2 regions of the Sphaerisporangium flaviroseum genome follow, and region 2 is predicted to be linked to the other one. Evidence: riboswitches for the same ligand, from Rfam matches in the RefSeq annotation. Region 2 holds a riboswitch; the other holds the start of a gene.
The links. A riboswitch is a leader RNA that binds a small molecule or an ion and turns the genes downstream of it on or off. The one in region 2 is predicted to bind glycine.
Positions count from the first base shown of each region.

Region 1 (4,182 bases), on a different contig from region 2:
GGCTCCGGCGCTCGCCGCCGGCAACACCGTTATCGTGAAACCCGCCGAATGGACCCCGCTGACGGCTTTGAGGCTGGCGGAGCTGGCCCTCGAAGCCGGCCTCCCCGAGGGGGTGCTCCAGGTGCTGCCTGGAGCAGGGGAGGTCGCGGGGGCCCGGCTCGTGGAGCACCCCGGGGTCAACAAGATCGTGTTCACCGGGTCCACCGAGGTCGGCAAGCTGATCGCCGCCAGGGCCGCCGAGAACGTCAAGCGGGTCACGCTGGAGCTCGGCGGCAAGAGCGCCAACGTGGTGTTCGCGGACGCCGACCTCGACCAGGCCGCCGCGACCGCGCCCTCGGCGGTCTTCGACAACAGCGGCCAGGACTGCTGCGCGCGCTCCCGCATCCTGGTGGAGCGCTCGGTGTACGACGCGTTCCTCGACCGGCTGGGCGCGGCCGTCGAAGGGCTGACCGTCGGCGACCCGAGCGACCCCGGCACCGACATGGGGCCGCTGATCAGCGCCGAGCAGCGCGAGCGGGTGTCGTCGTTCGTCACCGGCACGCCGCGCTTCCAGGGGACCTGCCCGTCCGGCAAGGGCTTCTGGTTCCCGCCGACCGTGCTGACCCACGACTCGCTGGACGACCGCGCGTTCACCGAGGAGATCTTCGGCCCCGTGGTCAGCGTGGTCGCCTTCGAGGACGAGGCCGAGGCCATCCAGATCGCCAACAACACCAAATATGGCCTTTCAGGGTCGATCTGGACGCGGGACGTGGGACGGGCACTGCGCGTGGCCCGCGCGATCGAGGCGGGCAACCTCTCGGTCAACTCCCACTCGTCCGTGAGGTACTGGACGCCCTTCGGCGGCTTCAAGCAGTCTGGGCTGGGCAGGGAGCTCGGCCCCGACGCCCTGGCCGCCTTCACCGAGACCAAGAACGTCTTCATCGCCCACTGAGCCCGCTGGGCTCCGCTCACCTCACCAAGGCACCAGGGAGTTCGTCACTATGCAACGTCTGCGGGACCGCGTCGCCGTCATCACGGGGGCGGCGGGCGGCATCGGCCTCGCCACGGCACGCCGCTTCGCCGAGGAGGGCGCCAAGGTCGTGTGCGCCGACCTCGACGAGGTGGGTGGCGCCAAGGCGGCGGACGAGGTCGGGGGCCTGTTCGTCCGCACCGACGTCACCAGCGAGGAAGACGTCAGCCACATGTTCGAGACGGCGTTCGAGACCTACGGCAGCGTGGACATCGCCTTCAACAACGCCGGCATCTCGCCTCCCGACGACGACTCGATCCTGTCCACCGGCATCGAGGCGTGGCGACGAGTTCAGGACGTCAACCTGACCAGTGTGTACCTCTGCTGCAAGCACGCCATCCCTTACATGCGGCGCCAGGGCAAGGGGTCCATCATCAACACCGCCTCCTTCGTGGCGGTGATGGGCTCGGCGACCTCCCAGATCTCCTACACCGCCTCCAAGGGCGGGGTGCTCGCCATGTCACGCGAGCTCGGGGTGCAGTTCGCCCGCGAGGGCATCCGCGTCAACGCGCTCTGCCCGGGGCCGGTCAACACCCCCCTGCTGCAGGAGTTGTTCGCCAAGGACCCCGAGCGGGCCCAGCGGCGCCTCGTCCACATCCCGGTCGGCCGGTTCGCCGAGGCCACCGAGATCGCCGCCGCCGTCGCGTTCCTCGCCTCGGACGACGCGAGCTTCATCACCGGTGCCGAGTTCCTGGTCGACGGCGGCATCTCCGGCGCCTACGTGACCCCGGTGTAGCCCATGCCACCTCCGGCCGCCGGCTCTGGCGCGCGACCCGTCATCGGCATCACCTGCTACGTGGAGCCCGCCGCCTTCACCGTGTGGCGGATGCCGGCCGCGCTGCTGCCGTACACCTACATCGAGCACGTCGTCAGGGCGGGTGGCCAGCCGGTCATCCTGCCCCCGGCGGGAGATCCCTCCTCGCTGGTGGGGCGGCTCGACGGCCTGATCGTGGCGGGCGGGGGCGACGTCGATCCCGGCAGATACGGCGAGCAGCCGCACCAACAAACCGGATACGTCCGGAAATTTCGTGATGAGGCGGAGTTTGGGCTGGTCGAGGCGGCACTGAAGGCGGGCACCCCGTTCCTGGGGATCTGCCGGGGCCTTCAGGTCCTGAACGTCTCCCTCGGCGGCAGCCTCCACCAGCACCTGCCCGACGTGGTGGGCCACGGCGGCCACTCCCCCGCCCCCGGCGAGTTCGGCCACCTGCCCGTACGACTGGCGACCGGCAGCATGATCGCGGACGTGCTGGGGGCCGAGAAGGTCGGCGCCGCCCACTACCACCACCAGGCCACCGACCGCCTGGGCGAAGGGCTCACAGTGTCCGCGACCTCGGACGACGGCACCGTGGAGGCGGTGGAGCTCCGGGATCATCCCTTCGCGCTCGCCGTCCAGTGGCACCCCGAGGCGGGCCAGGAGGGCCACCTGTTCGAGGCGTTGGTCACCGCCGCGACGAGCGGCCGTCATTGGTAAGGTGGGCGGGAACACCGATGATCCCGTGCGGGAGAGCGTCCTGACATCCGGTCAGGACCCCTGAAGGAGCAAGTCCTCCCCGCGAACCTCACAAGGCAAAGGACCGCGCGGGCCAGGTGATCTCTGGAAAGCAGGCCCCCTACGCGGGCCTCGCCGAAGGTGAAAGTCCGGTAAATCCCGGGCGAAACTCTCAGGCACCGATGACAGAGGGGGAGGATGCTCTCATCCAACCCTGTCTGAGGTGCGCATCATGTCCCGACCCACACCGCTCCGCGAGGTGCACGAGAGCCTCGGCGCGACGCTCACCGACTTCGCCGGCTGGCTCATGCCCTTGCGTTACGGCAGCGAGTCCGCCGAGCACAACGCGGTGCGCATGGCCGCCGGGCTGTTCGACCTCTCCCACATGGGCGAGATCTTCGTCACCGGCCGGCAGGCAGGTGAGTCGCTCGACCACGCGCTGGTCGGCCACCTGTCGGCGCTGGAACCCGGCCGCGCCCGCTACACCATGATCTGCGCCGAGGACGGCGGCGTGCTCGACGACCTGATCGTCTATCGCCTGGGCGACGAGGAGTTCCTCGTCGTGGCCAACGCCTCCAACTACGAGCGGGTGGCCGCCGAGCTCACCGCGCGGGCCGGCGGTTTCGATGCCGAGGTCGACGACCGGTCCGACCGCTACGCCCTGATCGCCGTCCAGGGGCCGCGCGCCCAGGAGATCGTCGGCTCGCTCACCGACGCCGATCTGGCCGGCCTGAAGTACTACGCGGGACTGCCCGCCACCGTCGCCGGGTCCGAGGCCCTGATCGCGCGCACCGGATACACCGGCGAGGACGGCTTCGAGCTGTTCGTCGCCGCCGAGGACGCCGTGCCGCTGTGGCAGGAGCTCACCAAGGCTGGCGACGCGTACGGCCTGCGTCCCGCCGGGCTGTCCGCCCGCGACACGCTGCGCCTGGAAGCGGGAATGCCGCTTTACGGCAACGAGCTGAACGCCGGGCTGACCCCCTTCGACGCCGGCCTCGGCCGCGTCGTGAAGTTCGACAAGCCGGGCGACTTCGTCGGCCGCGCGGCCCTCGCGCCGCTGAAGGACGTCCCCCCGCGCCGGCGCCTGACCGGCCTGGTCGCGCGGGGTCGCCGAGTACCGCGCCACGGCTACCCCGTGGTGTCGCGGACCGACGGCACCGTCGTTGGAGAGGTCACCAGCGGCGCGCCTTCCCAGTCCCTCGGCAAGCCGATCGCGATGGCCTATGTGGACACCAACGTGTCCGAAGGGCTCGCGGTCGACATCCGTGGTAGCCATGAACCGGTCGACGTGGTTGACCTGCCTTTTTACCGGAGGAGCATGTGAGCAGCATTCCCGAGGAGCTCAGCTACACCAAGGAGCACGAGTGGGTGGCCGGTCTCGACGACGGCCTCACCGTGACCGTGGGCATCACGGCGTACGCCGCTGACGCGCTGGGTGACGTGGTCTACGTTCAGTTGCCCGAGACGGGTGCGACCATCGAGTCCGGGGACGCCATCGGGGAGGTCGAGTCCACCAAGTCCGTCAGTGACATCTACGCCCCGGTCACCGGTGAGGTCGTCGAGGTCAACCAGACCGTCGTGGACGACCCCTCGCTGGTCAACTCCGACCCGTACGGCGAGGGCTGGTTGTTCCGTGTGCGCATCGAGGGCACCCCTGAGGAGCTCCTCACCCACGAGCAGTACG
Region 1 covers NZ_BAAAZR010000038.1:67,271-71,452, forward strand. The annotation lists gene ABD810_RS32355 (aldehyde dehydrogenase family protein) at 1-931, shown strand, start outside; gene ABD810_RS32360 (3-oxoacyl-ACP reductase) at 981-1,745, shown strand; gene ABD810_RS32365 (gamma-glutamyl-gamma-aminobutyrate hydrolase family protein) at 1,749-2,480, shown strand; glycine riboswitch at 2,499-2,596, shown strand; glycine riboswitch at 2,597-2,697, shown strand; gene gcvT (glycine cleavage system aminomethyltransferase GcvT) at 2,731-3,822, shown strand; gene gcvH (glycine cleavage system protein GcvH) at 3,819-4,182, shown strand, end outside.
Region 1: another riboswitch for glycine. It lies ahead of gcvT (glycine cleavage system aminomethyltransferase GcvT); the one in region 2 lies ahead of gcvP (aminomethyl-transferring glycine dehydrogenase).

Region 2 (4,182 bases):
TCGAACACGCCGTGGGTGGAGGGGTAGGTGACCATGATGGCCGCCAGCCGGTCACGGTGCTTCTCGATCTTGTCGCTGAGGTCGCCGACGTTGACGTTGCCCTCGTCGTCGCAGGCCACCACGACGACGCGCATACCGGCCATGACGGCGCTGGCGGCGTTGGTGCCGTGGGCCGAGGAGGGGATGAGGCAGACGTCGCGCTCGTTCTGGCCGTTGGCCCGGTGGTAGGCGCGGATGGCGAGCAGCCCGGCGAACTCGCCCTGCGAGCCCGCGTTGGGCTGCAGCGAGACGGCGTCGTAGCCGGTCACCTCGGCCAGCCAGCCCTCGAGGTCCTTGATCAGCTTCAGGTAGCCCTGGACCTGGTCGACCGGGGCGTAGGGGTGGATCCCGGCGAGCTCGGGCCAGGTGATCGGCTCCATCTCGGTCGTGGCGTTGAGCTTCATCGTGCAGGAGCCCAGCGGGATCATCGACCGGTCGAGCGCGATGTCCTTGTCCTGGAGCCTGCGCAGATAGCGCAGCATCGCGGTCTCGGACCGGTAGGAGTGGAACACCGGGTGGGTGAGGAAGGCGGTGGTGCGCAGCAACCCGGCGGGCAGCGCGTCGGAGGTGGCGGTGTCCAGGTCGTCCAGCACGATCTCGGTGAGGCCGAACGCCTCCCAGACGGCCGTCAGGTGGTCGGCGTTGGTCTTCTCGTCGCAGGTGACACCCACGTGGTCGGCGTCGGCGAGCCGCAGGTTCACGCCCTTGCCACGGGCCGCCGCGACGACGTCGGCCGCCCGTCCGGGGACGCGGACGAGGACGGTGTCGAAGAAGTCGTCGTGCACCACCTCGACCCCGGCGCCGCGCAGGCCCGCGGCGAGCACGGCGGCGTGGCGGTGCGTGCGCTGGGCGATCCGCTTGAGGCCTTCGGGACCGTGGTAGACGGCGTACATTCCGGCGATGACGGCGAGCAGCACCTGTGCGGTGCAGATGTTGCTGGTGGCCTTCTCGCGGCGGATGTGCTGCTCGCGGGTCTGCAGGGCCAGCCGGTAGGCGGGGCGGCCGTCGGCGTCCTGCGACACCCCCACCAGGCGGCCGGGCATCTGCCGCTGGAGCCCTTCGCGGACCGCCATGTACGCGGCGTGCGGGCCGCCGAACCCGAAGGGCACGCCGAAGCGCTGGGAGGAGCCGACGGCGATGTCGGCGCCCATGGACCCGGGAGCCTCGACCAGCGTCAGGGCGAGGAGGTCGGCGGCGGCGACCACCAGCGCGCCGCGCTCGTGGGCCTGGTCGGCGACCGCGCGGAAGTCCTTGATCTCGCCGCTCGCGCCGGGGTACTGCACCAGCACGCCGAACAGCTCGCCGTCGGGCAGCCCGCCGCCGAGGTCGGCCTCGACGAGTTCGATGCCGAGCGGCTCGGCGCGGGTGGCGAGCACCGCCTTGGTCTGGGGAAGCGTGTCGGCGTCCACGACGAACACCGGGGTCTTGGCACGGCCGGCGCGGCGGGCCAGCGTCATGGCCTCGGCCGCGGCGGTGGCCTCGTCCAGCAGCGAGGCGCCGGCGACGTCGAGCCCGGCAAGGTCGCTCACGACGGTCTGGAAGTTCAGGAGGGCCTCGAGGCGTCCCTGCGAGATCTCCGGCTGGTAGGGGGTGTAGGCGGTGTACCAGCCGGGGTTCTCCAGCAGGTTGCGGCGGATGACCGCGGGGGTGATCGTGTCGTGGTAGCCCAGGCCGATCATCGAGGTCAGCACCTCGTTGCGGGAGGCGAGCTCGCGTAGCTCGGCGATTGCCTCGGTCTCGCTCGCCGCCTCGGGAAGGTCGAGCGGGCCCTCCGCCCGGATCACCTCCGGTACCGCCAGGGCGATCAGGTCGGCGACCGACTCGTAGCCCACGGCCTCCAGCATGCGCGCCTGGTCGGCGTCCGCCGGTCCGATGTGCCGGGTGGCGAAGGGCGGTGCGGAAAGGTCGCGAAGCGGTGACCGATCGGTCATGGAGCCCTCCTGAAGGGGAATAGAGACCGGGCGCTGGACGCGCGCGTATGCCGGGTCTCCCCCTCTGTCAGCGCGACATCCTCATCGCGACCTGAGAGCTTCATCCCCATATAGAGGATTTGCACCGTCGGTGAGACACGCCTGGCGGACATGTCTACTTTCCAGAGTCGCCTCACCCGTGCGGTACGTGAGCCTGAGAGATTCCGGGGAGGTTGCTCCTTCGGCGCCCGGGTGCGCGCCGGCACCCACATGGAACGCGGAGCCGGTTCGTGCCTGGGACTCTCCCGCACAGGGTCGTAAGCCTTGGCCCAATCGTACCGTCCCGACCCCGGTAAGGGGTTACCCCTATCAGCCGGATTTGACGGTCTTTACCCCTGAGCTGCAATTTTGCCGCGATCCCGCCCCGTTCCTGCGGACTATGAAATGCCGCGGAACCCATCCCCGCCCCGGGAAGACGACGGGGTCACCCCGTCTTGCGGGCCTTCCTGCGCCGAGCCAGCTCGTCACCCGGGTGCTCCTCCATGGAGTCACTGTCGGCCGGCTCCACGCGTTCCCCCGGCAGCTCCGCGAGGGATCCCTCGACCTCACGCCACACACCGCCGAGAGCGATGCCGAACACGCCCTGGCCGCCCTCGAGCAGATCGATCACCTCGTCGGCCGAGGTGCACTCGTAGACGCTCACGCCGTCGCTCATCAGCGTGATCTGTGCCAGGTCGTTGACCCCGCGCTCGCGCAGGTGCTGCACCGCGGTGCGTATCTGCTGCAGCGACACCCCGGTGTCGAGCAGCCGCTTGACCACCTTGAGCACGAGGATGTCGCGGAAGCTGTAGAGCCGCTGGGATCCCGAGCCCTGCGCCGCCCGCACCGACGGCTCGACGAGCTGGGTGCGAGCCCAGTAGTCGAGCTGCCGGTACGTGATGCCGGCCGCCGAGCACGCCGTCGGGCCGCGGTATCCGACGTCGGCGGGCAGCGACGCCGGCCGCTCGTCGAACAACAGGCCCTGCTCACCCGCGCGCTCCCGCGCCGACTGGCGCTGGGCCGGATCATGCTGGCCGGCCGTCTTTCCCTCGCCGCTGCTGACCGCCACTGCGGACCTCCGGCTTTCTCTCATCCCACGGTCTGATCTGGGGGTTCGTGAATTACAACCGTGGTTTCCCTTGCACCGTAGGACTGGCGCGATCCGCAGTCAACGATCCCGCCCGGCGCGTCGTGAAGCGTAAATGCCCGATATGGCTAACCCGCACGACCGAAGTCCTCCGGTGTGATCGTGTCGAGGAACTCGCGGAACTTCTCCACCTCGTCCTCCTGGTCGTCGGGGATGATGACGCCGGCCTCGCGTACCACATCCTCACTGGCGAAGATGCTGGCCCCCGTGCGAAGGGCCAGCGCGATCGAGTCGGACGGGCGGGCGCTCACCTCGACCCCGTTGGAGAACACCAGGTCGGCGAAGAAGATGCCGTCACGCAGCGCCACGATGTTCACCGTCTGCAGCCGCACGCCGAGGGCCTCCACCACGTCTTTGAACAAGTCGTGAGTGAGCGGCCGGGGAGGCGGCTCCTCGGCCTGTGCCAGAGCAATGGCCGTGGCCTCGGTCATCCCAATCCAGATCGGCAGATAACGCTCACCCTTCGCCTCCTTGAGCAGGACGATGGGCTGGTTGGAGGGCATCTCGACGCGGACTCCCACGACCTCCATCTGCAACACAGGCTGCTCCGTCTCATTGGGTCACCGGGCCCGCTCCGGGCCTGTTCCCTTGCGGCTCTCGGCTAGCGGCGTGACCATCGCCGCAAAATTCAACGTAACATCCCGGCACCCCGAATTGTCCGGGCGGCTCCGTCACCGGCCCAGAATGCCCCTCAGACCACCCCGCACCAGGGCGGTGTGCAGCTCCAGGAGCAGCACGGAGAGCTCCCGGGCGGTCTCCTCGGCCTGATCGACGGCACCGGGGGCACGGCGGCGCAGCAGGGGCGCCACAGCCTGCTCGACGAGCCCCGCCTCGCGCTCCGCGGCGGCCTTGAGCACCCGCAGATGGCGGGGATGAAGGCCGAACCTCGCGAGCGCGCCGGAGGCCCTTGCGACGGTGAGGGCCTCGGCGTCGTACCACCGGGCGACGGGGGTCAGCAGCCCGTAGTCCTCGAGCTCGATCAGGGTCTCCTCGTCGAGCTCGGCGGCCCGCAGCAGCTCGGCGCGGCTCAGCCGGATCTCGGGGGCC
Region 2 covers NZ_BAAAZR010000063.1:135,845-140,026, forward strand. The annotation lists gene gcvP (aminomethyl-transferring glycine dehydrogenase) at 1-1,970, opposite strand, end outside; glycine riboswitch at 2,142-2,267, opposite strand; gene ABD810_RS39865 (MerR family transcriptional regulator) at 2,434-3,057, opposite strand; gene ABD810_RS39870 (bifunctional nuclease family protein) at 3,204-3,674, opposite strand; gene ftsR (transcriptional regulator FtsR) at 3,807-4,182, opposite strand, start outside.